DNA from 2 places in the Brevibacterium renqingii genome. Region 2 is predicted to be linked to the other one. Evidence: riboswitches for the same ligand, from Rfam matches in the RefSeq annotation. Region 2 holds a riboswitch; the other holds the start of a gene.
What was found. A riboswitch is a leader RNA that binds a small molecule or an ion and turns the genes downstream of it on or off. The one in region 2 is predicted to bind thiamine pyrophosphate.
Positions count from the first base shown of each region.

Region 1: it holds a riboswitch for thiamine pyrophosphate, as region 2 does, so the genes downstream of both, thiO (glycine oxidase ThiO) here and thiM (hydroxyethylthiazole kinase) in region 2, are expected to answer to the same signal.

Region 1 covers NZ_JADBHG010000005.1:24,230-31,295, reverse strand. The annotation lists gene IIE29_RS10655 (SRPBCC family protein) at 1-265, shown strand, start outside; gene moeB (molybdopterin-synthase adenylyltransferase MoeB) at 256-1,431, opposite strand; gene IIE29_RS10645 (thiazole synthase) at 1,473-2,240, opposite strand; gene thiS (sulfur carrier protein ThiS) at 2,242-2,499, opposite strand; gene thiO (glycine oxidase ThiO) at 2,496-3,659, opposite strand; TPP riboswitch at 3,649-3,752, opposite strand; gene thiE (thiamine phosphate synthase) at 3,765-4,448, shown strand; gene IIE29_RS10625 (ketopantoate reductase family protein) at 4,445-5,398, shown strand; gene IIE29_RS10620 (histone deacetylase) at 5,352-5,927, opposite strand; gene IIE29_RS10615 (alpha-hydroxy acid oxidase) at 6,113-7,066, shown strand, end outside.
Region 2 covers NZ_JADBHG010000001.1:475,748-482,813, reverse strand. The annotation lists gene IIE29_RS02185 (LacI family DNA-binding transcriptional regulator) at 1-951, shown strand, start outside; gene IIE29_RS02180 (substrate-binding domain-containing protein) at 1,046-2,140, shown strand; gene IIE29_RS02175 (ATP-binding cassette domain-containing protein) at 2,231-3,055, shown strand; gene IIE29_RS02170 (sugar ABC transporter permease) at 3,052-4,263, shown strand; TPP riboswitch at 4,414-4,532, shown strand; gene thiM (hydroxyethylthiazole kinase) at 4,520-5,440, shown strand; gene thiE (thiamine phosphate synthase) at 5,437-6,192, shown strand; gene thiD (bifunctional hydroxymethylpyrimidine kinase/phosphomethylpyrimidine kinase) at 6,189-7,066, shown strand, end outside.

The DNA of each region.
Region 1 (7,066 bases), on a different contig from region 2:
TCTGCGCTTCGTCATCGAAGCCCAGGAGGTGAGGGCGCCGCAGCTGATCAGCTTCAGCGCCCACGGTGATCTGCGCGGCCACGGAGTCTGGACGCTCAAAGAGGACCGTCGGTGCACACAGATCGAGTCGCTGTGGTGCGTGACGACCGCGCGCCGGTCGATCCGCATGCTCCGGCCCCTGTCGGGTCTCATGCATGCGGTGGTGATGAGAGCCGGTGAGCGTGGTCTCGCCGCCAGACTGGCAGCCGGGCCGCCTCAGGCCTGAGCCGACCAGGCGGTGATGCCTCCGGCCAGGGAACGCAGTCGCACTCCGGGCGGGACGGCGTCGTTGAGGAGTTCGACCGCCTCGGCCGAGCGCGCTCCTGACTTGCAGTGGATGACGATGTCGCCGGGTGACTCTCCGCGTTCGGTTCTGCGCCCGATCGTTTCGGCGACCGCATCCCAGCCGCGTTCGCGCACGCTGGCCAAGGGCAGGTGCAGGGACCCGGGGATCGATGACAGTTCCCTTTCCCAGTCCTCACGCACGTCGATGAGCACCGCCTGTGTGCCGAGTCCGACCAGCTCGGCAGGGGTGATCTCCTCGATCCCGGCATCGGGCCCGGCAGCTGTCCCGGGCGCAGCGGCGGCAGCACAGGCTGCGGCCACCTCGGTGAGGTCGGTGACGGCCGGCCGCTCGGGGTCGGGGGAGAACCGCAGCGTCGAATACTCACCGTCCAGAGCGTCATAGCGCAGCAGGCGGCCGATGAAGGGGGTGCCGATGCCGCAGATGAGTTTGATCGCCTCGGTGGCCATGGCCGACCCCACGGTTCCGCAGAGCACCCCGAGGACACCTCCTTCGGCGCAGTTGGGCACCGAATCGGGGTCCGGGATATCGGGGAACAGGTCGCGCAGCATCGGACCGTGACCGGGAACGAAGGTGCTCACCTGACCGGCGAACCGGAAGATCGTGCCCCACACCAGGGGAGTGCCGGTGAGTTCGGCGGCATCGTTGGACAGATATCGGGTGGCGAAGTTGTCCGCCCCGTCGAGGACCACATCGTGGTCGGCGAAGAGGTCGAGTGCATTGTCAGGACTCAGCCTGGCCTCGATCGTGCGCACGTGCAGAGAGGGGTCGAGCCGCCGCAGGGCCTCGGCGGCCGAGTCGACTTTCGGCCGCGCGACATCGACGCTGCGATGGATTACCTGACGCTGGAGGTTCGAGGTCTCGACCACATCGTCATCGATGATCGTGATCGACCCGATCCCGGCGGCCGCGAGATAGTTGAGCACCGGCGCACCGAGTCCGCCTGCCCCGATGACCAGCACCGAGGCCGCCCGCAGACGTCGTTGACCCTCGAGCCCGAATCCCGGCAGGCTCAGGTGCCGGGCATAGCGTGCCAACTCGTCCCGGTTCAGCGTGTCAATGGGTTCGACCAGGGGACCGGGATTCACGCTGTCCGCACTCGCAACGGGCGTGGTCGCCTGCGCTCCGGTCATCGGGCTGCGACCAATCCGTCGAAGGTCGACGATGCCAAGGCCAGTGGTCGTTTCGGTATCCGCCCGGCCCCGGCCGCCAGATAGCCGGATTCGACTGCCAAGGCCATTGCCCGGGCCATCGCCTGGGCGTCGTGGGCGCGGGTGACTGCGGAGGCCAGCAGCACGGCGGTGCATCCGAGCTCCATCGCCAGAGCGGCGTCGGAGGCGGTGCCGACACCGGCGTCGAGGATGATCGGCACGTGGGCGCGGGAGACGATGGTTTCGATATTGTGCGGGTTGAGGATGCCCAGGCCGCTGCCGATCGGCGCGCCGGCTGGCATCACCGCTGCCACTCCGGCGTCCTCGAGTCGCTTCGCCAACGCCGGATCGTCGTTCGTATATGCGAAGACCGTGAATCCGTCGAGGACGAGTTCCTCGGCCGCGGCGAAGAGTTCGATCGGATCGGGCAGCAGAGTGTCCTCGTCGGCGATGACCTCGAGCTTCACCCAGTTCGTCTCGAGTGCTTCCCGGGCCAGCTGTGCCGTGAGCACGGCATCCCGGGCGGTATAGCATCCGGCGGTGTTCGGCAGGATGCGGATGCCCAAGCGCTGCAGCATGGTGAACACGGAATCACGCGATTCGGCGTCGAAGCGACGCATCGCCACGGTCGTCAGTTCTGTGCCCGAGGCCCGCAGTGCGTCTTCGAGAATGCTCAGCGAACTCGCGCCTCCGGTGCCCATGACGAGGCGGGAGCTCAGATCCGTGCCGTCGATCGTCCAGGTCATATCAGCCTCCCTGCACAGCGGTGACGATGTCCACGGTGTGGCCGTCGGTCAGAACGAAACCGGACCAGCCTCCGCGCCGGATCACTTCGCCGTTGACAGCGACGGCGATGCCCAGACGGCCCCCATCGGCAGGGGTCCCGTCCTCGCGCAGCTCCCGTCCGGTGACTTCGGCGACGAGGTCGAGCGCCGAGGTGGCACCGGCCAGTTCATGCGGTTCGCCATTGAGGACGATAGTGGCTGCCTGTGCTGATTCGGTCATGGTTTGCTCCTCTTCGAGGTCGTGGTGGGCAGAACAGCGGTGTCGGCGGCATCATCGAAGCGCCGAGGTGAGACGGAGGCGAGAGCGCCCGGTGGCAGCCATTCGGGGCGGCGACCGACAGCGAGTTCGGCACCCAACAGACCGCCGAGCGGGGCGAGGAGGATGCCGTGCCGGAAGTAGCCGGTGCTGACGACGCAGCCGGCGTCGATCCGACCGATCAGGGGCACATCGTCGGGGGAGCCGGGGCGGGCACGAGTGGTGATCTCGGTGATCTCGCAGTCGAGTATGCCCGGAACCAGACGCTGACCATCGTGGAGGAGGCGGTGGACCGATCCGGCGTCAGTGCCGGCTCGACCGTCCTCACGGGAGCTGGCTCCGAGCACGAGCTCCCCATCGGGGCGGGCCACGATGTAGACGGAACGGCCGTTGACGAGGCCGCGGATGGTGCTCGACAGCAGGGGAGTGCGCGCGGCGGGAGCACGCAGGCGCAGAACGTCGCCCCATACCTGGCGCACGGGCAGCCGCGGGGCGCCTGCTACGGCATTCGAGGCTGCTCCGGCGGCGAGGACGACCTGGTCGGAGATCAGCTGCCGCCCGTCCTCGAGCTCGACACCGACGGTGGCGTCTCCGTCGCGCAGCAGCCCGGTCACTCGCGCAGACAGGAGTTCGGAGGCGAACACCGAGCGCAGGGCCGAGACCACTCTCCTGGGGTCGATGGACTGATCCTCGGGGATGCGCACGGCACCGGCGACCGAAGGTGACAAGGACGGTTCGAGCTCTCGCGCCCGTGAACCGGTGATGAGTTCCGTTGCGAACCCGGCTCCCGACTGGGCATCCCGCAGCTCGCGCAGCGCCTGCAGATCGGCACGATCACCGGCACATACCAGGGTTCCGGTGTCGGTGAGGCCGAGATCGGCTGCGTCCGTGTCGGCCACCTCGGCGGCGAACTCCGGGTACATGTCGGCCGCGGTGCGCAGCAGCGGGTACAGCAGCTCCTGCCCCCATACGACCTCGGCGGCCGGAGCGAGCATGCCCGCCGCGGCATGGGAGGCGCCCATCGCGGGATCGGGATCGATGACCGTGACATCGGCGCCGAGGTGGCGCAGGTACCAGGTGGTGGACAGGCCGATGATTCCGGCACCGACGACGATGACGTGCATGGATTCTCCCTCCGGCGGCATGATCCGCATCAGGTCTGACGGTCGGCTGTTACACCCTCTCAGCCTCGTTGGGAGGCTCCCGCGAACTTCCTCTACTCTATGACCATGACCACCGATATTCCACCGCACACCGACGTGTCCGACTCGAGAAGAGCCTGGCGGGAAGCCGAATTGGCTCGGGCTAGCCTCTACCTGTGCACCGATGCCAGGAGTGCCCAGGGTGATCTTCCCGAGTTCCTCGATGCTGCGTACGCCGGCGGCGCCGACATCATCCAACTGCGCGACAAGACCCTCGAAGCCCGAGACGAGATCGCCGCCCTCGAGGTGCTGAAGGAAGTCGCTGAACGGCATGGGAAGCTGTTCTCCGTCAACGACCGTGCCGATATCGCACTCCTGGTCGGCGCCGATGTCTTCCACATCGGCCAAGGGGATCTCACCAGCGCTCAGGCTCGCGCCGTGCTCGGACCCGATGTCCTTCTCGGTCGCTCCACCCATTCGCGGGAACAGGCGCTCGCCGCCGAAGCGGACGGCGAGATCGACTACTTCTGCGTCGGTCCCGTGTGGGAGACTCCGACGAAGCCCGGCCGGCCGGCCGTGGGCACGGGTCTGCTGGCCGAGACGGCTGCTTCGGCGGTCAAACCCTGGTTCGCCATCGGTGGGATCAAGGCCGGTCCCAGACTCTCTGAGGTCCGGGAAGCGGGCGCGGAGCGTGTCGTGGTGGTACGTGCGATAACCTCGGCAGTCGATCCCGCTGCGGCCGCGCGGGTGCTCAAGGAGGAATCGGCATGACGGGTACCACGCACAGCGCAGCGAGCGGACAGGAGCCGACGATCCTCATCGCCGGTGCCGGAGCCACCGGAGGAGCCTTCGGCACCTACCTCATCGAGGCCGGCCGCAACGTCACCTTCCTCCTTCGGGAGACGAGGGCGGAGCGGATCCGTGCCGAAGGGCTGCGCTTCGTCTCGCCGGAGGCTGATCGGACGAACTCCGTCAGCGTGATCACCGCCGCGGAGCTCGAGAGGAGCCGGCAGACCTTCGACCTCGTCATCATCGCGGTCAAGGCCAACGGTCTCGATGCCGTCCTCGACGACGTCCGCCCCGCCGTCGGCGCTGACACGCGGATCGTCCCCTTCCTCAACGGCATGGCCCAGATCGACCGTCTGCAGGCCGACTACCCGGGTCAGACTCTCGGCGGGCTCGTCAAGATCGTCGGCACTGTCAAGGACGGTGCGGTGCATCAGCTCACCGACCTGGCCGTGATGACGATCGGCGACCTCTCCGGCGATGAGGTGCCCGAGTCCGTGTCCACGGCTCTCGACGTGCCCGGCTTCAGATTGCAGGTCATCGACGACATCGTCGGCGGGCTGTGGGAGAAGTGGATCTTCATCGCCGCGGCCGGAGTCGTCACCTGCCTGTTCCGGGCGCCGGTCGGAGCGATCGTCGACGCCGACGGGCGGGCTCATGTGCTCCGGATCATCGAGGAGCTCGAATCCGTGGCGGCCGCGGCGTCCCATCCGGTGTCCGCGAGGTCCCACGAGATGACCGTGTCGATGCTCACGGCAGAGGGGTCGGAGTTCACTTCGTCCCTCTACCGGGACGTCACGGCAGGTCTGCCGAGCGAAGCCGAGCACATCCTCGGCGATCTGGCCCGCAAGGCCGCCGAGCTGGGGGTCGACACCCCGCTGCTCGACCTCACGCTGGTGCAGCTGCGCGCCGGGGAAGCTCAGCGGCGTCCCTGACCTCGGCAGTGCCTGTGCGCAGCATCGCCAGATACGGTTCGGTCGGCTGGGTGTGCTCGATGTCGGCCGAACCGTGGGGAGCGGTGAATGTGACGCTGGGGACGCCGTCGACGTCATCGAGGACGATGAGCGTCTCATAGCCTCCCGGCCCCACCGAATGAGACGCGCCGACGGGCAGGTCGAATGCGAGGCTCTCCAATGGACTGTCGGCCTCGGGCGGACGATTCATCTCCTGGGCGGCGATATCGGCGAACTGTTCGGCGGTGATGAGATAGGCCTTGGCCGGAGTGGGACCGGGAACATGATGGTCATAGAAGGCCATCCCGCCGCCCCAGACCTTCGACGAACCGGCGAAGTAGATCGTTCCGGGCAGTTCGACGCAGGCCTCGGCCCGCGGCGGTGTGCCGTCCCTTGCACCCGGATAGCTCACGTGCGCTCCGGGCGGCCGGCCGCCCTGAAGATAGCAGGCGAGCCGATCGCGAGCCATGTTCGAACCGTAGCTGACATACCACACAAGTGCTTGAGACATCCATTTCATCGTGCCACGTTGCCCCGGGCGGCTGTCGAATTCGGACCCCGCAGTGTGTCAGAGGTCTCGCAAGGTCGGAGCGGCACCTGCCTGCCGCGACCGGAATCGGCGATGATGGACACCGTCGGCCGGTTTCGTTCCCGGACCCTAGAATGACGAGCGCACAGCCGCGACCGAGGAGAGAGATGAAGCGCCGACTTCCCGACATCAGAGAACTCGCCCCCTTGCTGAAGTTCGAACCGCCCCGACTCGACCGAGTGGCCGCAAGGCTCGACTCCGCCGCCGATATCTGGGATCTGCGACGCATCGCCCAACGTGTGACCCCGCGCGCACCTTTCGACTACGTCGACGGGGCGGCTCTGGACGAGCGGACCCTGAGCAGGAATCGCAACGCCTTCGCCGAGGTGGAGCTGCTGCCGCGCATTCTCCACGGTGTCGACGCCCCGGACACTTCGACGACAATCGCCGGATCCCGAACTCGTCTGCCGTTCGGCATCGCCCCGACCGGATACACGAGGATGATGCACTCCGAGGGTGAGGTCGCCGGTGTGCGCGCGGCGACGAAGGCCGGAATCCCGTTCTCACTGTCGACGATGGGAACGACCTCGGTCGAGGACGTCGCACAGGCGGCCCCGGACTCGACCCGGTGGTTCCAGCTCTACCTGTGGAAAGACCGGCAGCGCAGCCTCGACCTGCTGCAGCGAGCCCAGGCCAGCGGTTATGAGACTCTGCTCGTCACCGTCGATACGCCCATCACCGGGCAGCGGCTGCGTGATCACCGGAACGGATTGACGATCCCGCCGCGGCTGACCTTGGGTACGATCCTCGACGCCTCGTACCGGCCGGGCTGGTGGTTCAATTTCCTCACCACCGAACCGCCGAAATACGCCTCCCTGTCGGATACCTCGCAGTCCTTGGCGGAGATGACGCAGACGATGTTCGATCCCACCCTCGACCTCGATGACCTGCGGTGGATCCGGGAGCAGTGGTCGGGTCGCCTCTTCGTCAAGGGCATCCTCACCGCTGACGACGCACGTCGGGCTCAGTCGGTCGGAGCCGATGGCCTCGTGGTCTCCAACCACGGCGGGCGCCAGCTCGACCGTGCCCCCGACTCACTGACTTCCCTGGCCGAGGTCCGC
Region 2 (7,066 bases):
CAGAAGGTCGAAGAGTCCGCCGCCGAACTCGGCTTCCGCCTCAACCCCACAGCCAAGAGACTGCGTGCCGGTGGGCGTTCGCCCTATGTCGGCGTCGTCCTCTCCGCCGCCGACGATGCGCTGCAGACCCGCGCCTTCACCGCTCTCGAAGCGGAACTCTCGGCCGTCGACCTGCGCCCTGTGGTGACCGTGATCGGGGGCAGCCCGGACCGTGAAGTGGCCTTCCTCGACGAATGCCTGGCCAACGACCTGTCGGGAATCATCGTCCTCCGGGCCCACCCGGACATGACCGGAATCTATTCCCGGGCCGCCGGCGCCGATGTCAGGATCGTCTCCTTCGACCCCGCAGTCACCGGGGCAGGAGTGACCGTCATCACGGGTGACGAAGTCGCTGCCGGGCAACTGGCCGCCAGGCAGCTGCTCGATCACGGGCACCTCGCCCTCGGCGTCATCGGCGATCATTCGACGAGCCTCGTCACCATCCGCCGCCTCGAGGGCATCCGGTCCGCTTTCGCCGGCCGCGGCGACATCGGCTGGCGGGCCTATATGCGCGAAGACGCCCATGACGAGGCCAGTGCGAAGAACGTCGTCGCCGCCTGGCTCGGGTCCCGCAGCGCCCCGAGCGCGCTCATCACCCTGTCCGCCACGCTCACCCAGGGTGCCATCGACGCCTGCCGCCGCCTCGGCGAATGGCCGGCGCTCGTGGGCATCGACGATTTCCCCACCGCCGAACTCCTCGACGTCACCGTCGTCGACCGTGACATCGAGGCCATGGCCGCCGAGGCGGTCCGCCGACTGCAGGCTCCGGCGGGGAAGGGCGACGGCTGCCTCGGTGGGAGCGGCGGCGACGGACTCGATGGCGGAGGCGGTCGGACCTGCGGGGGACAAGACGTCTTCCCGGTTGCCCTCATCGCTCGGGGCAGCGGCGAGGAACCGCCGGATCGGCGGTGAAGACTTTCGCAGCGAAACAGTTGACACCGGGGGTCGATCGGCGAATCATATTCAACAACCTGACAACGTTGTCAGAATGATTGAAAGGTTCACAATGAGGCACAACCTGAAGTCCCACAAGAAGCTGGCCCTTTTCGGTGCCTCGGTCGCCATCGGCGCGCTCGCGCTCAGCGGCTGCGGCAATCAGAAGGGCCAGGGCAATGCGGAAGCCGACAGCGGTTCCGGCGGTGACGGGGAAGTCACGATCGCACTGCTCCTTCCCGAGTCGAAGACCACCCGGTACGAATCCCTCGACAAGCCGAACTTCGAGAAGTACGTCGCCGAGGCCAACCCCGACGCGAAGGTCGAATACCGCAACGCCAACCAGGACGCGACCCAGCAGCAACAGCAGTTCGAAGCGGCGGTCACCGAGGGTGTGGACGCCATCGTCCTCGACCCCGTCGATGCTTCTGCGGTGTCGTCGGCGCTGTCGAAGGCAAAGGCGAAGAAGATCCCGGTCATCGCCTACGACCGCTTCTTCGAAGGTGCCGACTACTACACCTCCTTCGACAACAAGAAGATCGGCAACCTGCAGGGCCAGGCCGTGCTCGACGGCCTCAAGGCCGAGGACGTCGACCCAAAGTCGGGCCCGGTGTGGATGGTCAACGGTGACCCGAAGGACCCGAACGCCGCGGACTTCAAAGCCGGGGCCGAAGAGACCCTCAAGGACGCCGGCGTCGACATCGCCGCCAGTCACGACACCCTCGACTGGAACCCCGACGACGCCCGCCAGTGGGTCGAGGGCCAGCTGCAGGGCAAGGGCGAGAAGCCGATCGCGATCTACGCGGCCAACGACGGAACCGCAGGCGGCGTCATCGCCGCGACGAAGAAGGCCAAGGTCGACCCCGTCGTCACCGGTCAGGACGCCGAGGTCGACGGCCTGCAGAACATCCTCAAGGGCGACCAGTACGCCACGATCTACAAGTCGATCCCGCCCCAGGCCGAATTCGCCGCGAATGCCGCCGTCGCGCTGGCAGGCGGCGAGGACGTCGACGCCGGAACGACCTACAAGGACACCCCGACGGACTTCGTCGAGGCCAAGGTCGTCACCAAGGACTCGGTCAAGGACATCGTCGGCGATCAGATCAAGGCCGACGACATCTGCACCGGCAGCGTGAAGAAGCTCTGCGCAGACGCAGGAGTGAAGTGACTCAGCGACGGTGCAGACGCGACATGACAGCCCACCTGCCGGCGGCCCTCCGGGTCGCCGACAGTCCGGGGCGGCGACAGCGAGGAACAGATGACATCTGAGACACCCGAACCGACCCCCGCGGCGGCGCAGGCGCCGGGAGACAGCAGCGAACCCGTGCTCGAGCTGCGCGGAATCAACAAGAGGTTCGGGGCCGTGCAGGCCCTGACCGACATCCACCTCACCGTCGGCCGCGGCGAAGTCGTCGGGCTCGTCGGCGACAACGGCGCCGGCAAGTCGACGCTGATCAAGGTCATCGCCGGCGTCCACGCCGCCGATGAGGGCGATCTCGTCATGAACGGCACGAAGCAGAGGTTCTCCTCACCCAAGGACGCACAGAAGGCCGGAGTGGCCACCGTGTTCCAGGACCTGGCCCTGTGCGAGAACCTCGACGTCGTGGCCAATCTGTTCCTCGGGCACGAGAAGACCCGTGGGGGAGTCCTCGACGAGGTGGCCATGGAAGCGAAGTCCTGGGAGCTGCTGCGCAGCCTGTCGGCGAAGATCCCGAGCGTGCGGGTGCCGATCGCGGCCCTGTCCGGCGGCCAGCGGCAGACCGTTGCGATCGCCCGGTCCCTGCTGGGCGAGCCGTCCCTGGTCATGCTCGACGAGCCGACTGCCGCCCTCGGCGTGGCACAGACGGCCGAGGTGCTCAACCTCATCGAGAGGCTCAAGGAACGCGATCTGGGTGTGCTGCTCGTCAGCCACAATATGGCCGATGTGCAGGCCGTCGCCGACCGTGTCCACGTGCTGCGGCTGGGCAAGGACGTCGGCGACTTCCCCGGGGACGAACGCACCGATGTGCTCGTCGCCGCGATCACCGGAGCCAGCGACAATGTCGTGACGAAGAGGGCCGCACGCAGGGGTGAGCGCCGATGACTCGCAACTCCTTCATCACCGATGAGCGGATCTCCAGCGAGGGGGTCGTCGGCACGTTCGTCCGACGGGTCAAGGAGGGGCAGCTGGGGGCGTTCCCGGTCATCCTCGCGCTCGTCGTCATCGTCATCGTCTTCCAGACGGCCGATTCCAACTTCATCTCACCGGCCAACCTCGTCAACCTCTCCACCCAGGTCGCCTTCCTCGCGATCCTTGCGCTGGGCATCAACCTCATCCTGCTCCTCGGCGAGATCGACCTGTCCCTGGCGCAGCTGGGCGGGTTGGCGGCCTCGCTGCTCGGTGTGCTCGTGGTCCGGCAGGGTGTGCCGCCGGCCATCGCGCTGATCATCATGCTGCTGCTCGGGCTCGTCGTCGGAGCCGTGCAGGGGTGGTTCTTCGCCGTCGTCGGCATCCCCGCCTTCGTCGTCACCCTGGCCGGCCTGCTCGCCTTCACGGGTCTGACGCTGACGACCTTGGGCACGCAGAAGAACCTGTCGATGTCGGAGACCTTCGCCTTCGACTTCGCCAGCTACTATTTCCCGGCCATCTGGGCCTACGTCTTCGGGGCGGTCGCGATCATCGGCTTCGGTGCCGGAATCATCCATTCGAAGCTGCGTCGGCATCGTGAGGGGCTGAACGCGCCGAGCTGGACCTCGGTGATCGTGCGCATCGTGCTGCTGGCCGCGATCGTGTTCGGGTTCCTCATCCTCGTCAACCAGGACTTCGGGCTGGCCATGCCCTTCTTCCTCATGATGGTCATCGCGATCGTCATCGATCTGGTGCTGCGCAAGACCCGCTACGGCCGCTCGATCTACGCCGTCGGCGGCAAGGTCGAAGCCGCCAGGCGAGCCGGCATCCGCGTCACCTGGGTGCGCATCAGCGTGTTCATGGCCGCGGGCGTGCTCGCCGCACTGTTCGGGTTCATCAAAACAGGGGTGACGACGAACGCCGGATCGACCCTGGTCAGCACCCAGGACCTGCTCAACGCGATCGCGGCAGCCGTCATCGGCGGCACCTCTCTCTTCGGCGGACGCGGGTCGGCCTGGGCCGCCGTGCTCGGTGCCCTGGTCGTCGGAGCGATCAACAACGGTCTCTACCTCATCGGCTTCAACTCCGATGCGCAGCAGATCATCACCGCGCTCGTCCTCCTCACCGCCGTCGTCATCGACGCCCTCAGCCGCCGCGGCCAGAGGTACGTCGGCCGGGGGTAGGGGAGTCCCGCCCTCACCGAGCGGACCACTTGGTGTCGAGGGACCAGTTGCAAGGGGTCCTTTCGAGGCCAAGTGGTCCGCTCGGTGCAATCGGCGGCGCGACCAGCTCGTGCGGACTCGCCCCGTCCCGGTGGGGCTGATACAGTCGAAGCCAATGACATGGGGTGCCTCATGACGATCCGCGGCAGCGGAGTTCGGCGAGGCTGAGAGAACACCCATCGAACCTGATCTGGGCCATACTAGCGAAGGGATCGTCATGGTTGACTTCGACCTGCGTTCTGCCAACGCACGACTGCGTGCGGGACATCCGCTCATCCAATGCATCACGAACACCGTCGTGCAGCAATTCAGCGCGAACGTGCTCCTGGCCGTCGGCGCGTCCCCGGCGATGCTCGACCATGAGGCCGACGCCGGGCAGTTCGCCGGCATCGCCGACGGCGTGCTCATCAATTTCGGCACCGCTTCGAATCATCAGCTGCTCGCCGCCGATGCCGCCATCGACGTCGCCGCTGCCGCCGGCAAGCCCTGGGTGCTCGACCCCGTCAGCGTCGGCGCGGTCGACTTCCGCACCTCTCGCATCCGCCGCGCCGCCGCTGACCGACCGACCGCGATCCGCGGCAACGCCTCGGAGATCGCGGCTCTGGCCGGAGTCGGCCTCGGCGGACGCGGAGTCGACTCCACCGATGAGGTGGACGCCGTCCTTCCCGCCGCCGCCCAGCTGGCACGCACGACCGGTGCGATCGTCGCGGTGTCCGGGCCCAGTGATGCCGTCGTCGCGCACATCGACGGAACCGACCATGTCGCCCATATCGACGGCGGCCACGACTTCATGCCGCTGGTCATCGGCACCGGCTGCTCCCTCGGCGCCGTCGCCGTCGCCTACCTGGCCACCGCCGACTCCAGCACTGCAGGCCCGGACTCCGCAGCAACGGTCTCGGCGACTGCGGCAGGGGACCCGGCCATCGACAGCGCGGCCGCCCTGGCGAGATTCGAAGCCGTCGTCGCCGCCCACGCGCACTTCGCCGTCGCCGGAGAACTCGCCGCCGCCGGCGCTCACGGGCCCGGCAGCTACTCGGTGAGCTTCCTCGACGCCCTCCACGCCGTCACCGGCGACCAGCTGGCCCAGGCCCGGGTCAGCCACGGCACACTGACCGCGGACGAAGGCGTGCAGGCATGACCGCCGGATCGGCGCACCCCGCGGACAGCCCCCACGACACAGGGGACCAGGGCGTGACCGTTCAGTCTCAGGACCGCTTCACCGGCATCGACACCCGCCTCTACCTCGTCACCGACTCCGCTCAGTGCGAAGCGGCCGGCCGCAGCGTCGCCGAGACCGTGCACGAGGCCGTCGCCGGGGGAGTGGGAATCGTCCAGGTGCGCGACAAGGACATCGACGACACCGCCTTCTACTCGCTGACCCGCCAGGTCATCGCCGCCGTCGACTCCGCCACCGCGGGCACTGACCGCACAGTCCCCATCGTCCTCAACGATCGCGTCGAGGTGGCCCGCCGCCTCATCGACGAAGGCGAGATCGTGCACATCCACGTCGGCCAAACTGATGCCACCGTCGCCGAGGTGCGCGCCACCTTGGGCGAGGCACCGCTGATCGGTCTCTCGGCCGCGAACAGCGCCGAATTCGCCGCCGCCCGCGACACCGACGTCGTCGACCTCATCGGCATCGGGCCCGTCTACGACACCGCGACGAAGGCCGACGCTCCCGACGGCATCGGACCCGAGCGCCTCGGCGAACTCGTCATCGAAGCGGGCATCCCGGCTGTCGCGATCGGCGGCATCAGCATCGACCGGGCGCCTGAGCTGCGCGACCGCGGACTGCTCGGCATCTGCGTGGTCTCGGCCATCTGCACCGCCGAGGACCCGAAGGCCGCGGCCGAGCAGCTGCTCGCCGCCTTCACAGGAGGCCACGCATGAGCACCCGCCCGCCCATCACCCTGTCCATCGCCGGCACCGACCCCTCTGGGGGTGCCGGCATCCACGCCGACCTCAAGACGTTCACCGCGCGGGGGACCCTCGGCACGACCGTGATCACCGCGCTCGTCGCGCAGAACACGCACGGGGTGTCTCGGGTCTATCCGATCGACGACGACTTCGTGGCCGACCAGTTCGACTCCGTGCTCGACGACATGCCCGTCGACGCCTCGAAGTCAGGGATGCTCGGTACCCGTTCACTCGTCGAACTCGTCGCCGCCCGCGCGGCAGCCGGCAGGCTCGGATTCTTCACCGTCGACCCGGTGATGATCGCGACCTCCGGGCACCGGCTCCTCGAAGCCGATGCCGTCGACGCGGTGCGCACCCACCTGCTGCCCGTCGCCGACCTCATCACCCCGAACCTCCCCGAAGCGGCCCTGCTGCTCGGAGACGACGAACCCGAGGCGGGATCGTCCGCACAGATGCGTGAACAGGCCCGCCGCCTGCTCGACCGGGGACCCGGCGCCGTCCTCCTCAAGGGCGGACACGGCAGCGACGGGGACGTCTCCGACATCCTCGCCACCCGTGACGGGCAGATCCGCGAGTTCACCCATCCGAGGCTCACCACCCCGAACACGCACGGCACCGGATGCACGCTGTCGGCGGCGATCACCGCCGAGGTGGCCGTACTCGGCCGCGAACGCGCAGTGTCCGCGATAGGGGCGGACGGCGACGCAACAGCAGCGTTCGCGGCAGGTGTCGACCTCCTCGGCGATGCCGTCAGCAATGCCCTGGATTTCCTGGCCCGCGCCCTGGCCTCGGCCGCCGACTGGCAGGTCAGCCTCGACCCCGTCGGCGCCCACGGACCCGTCGACCA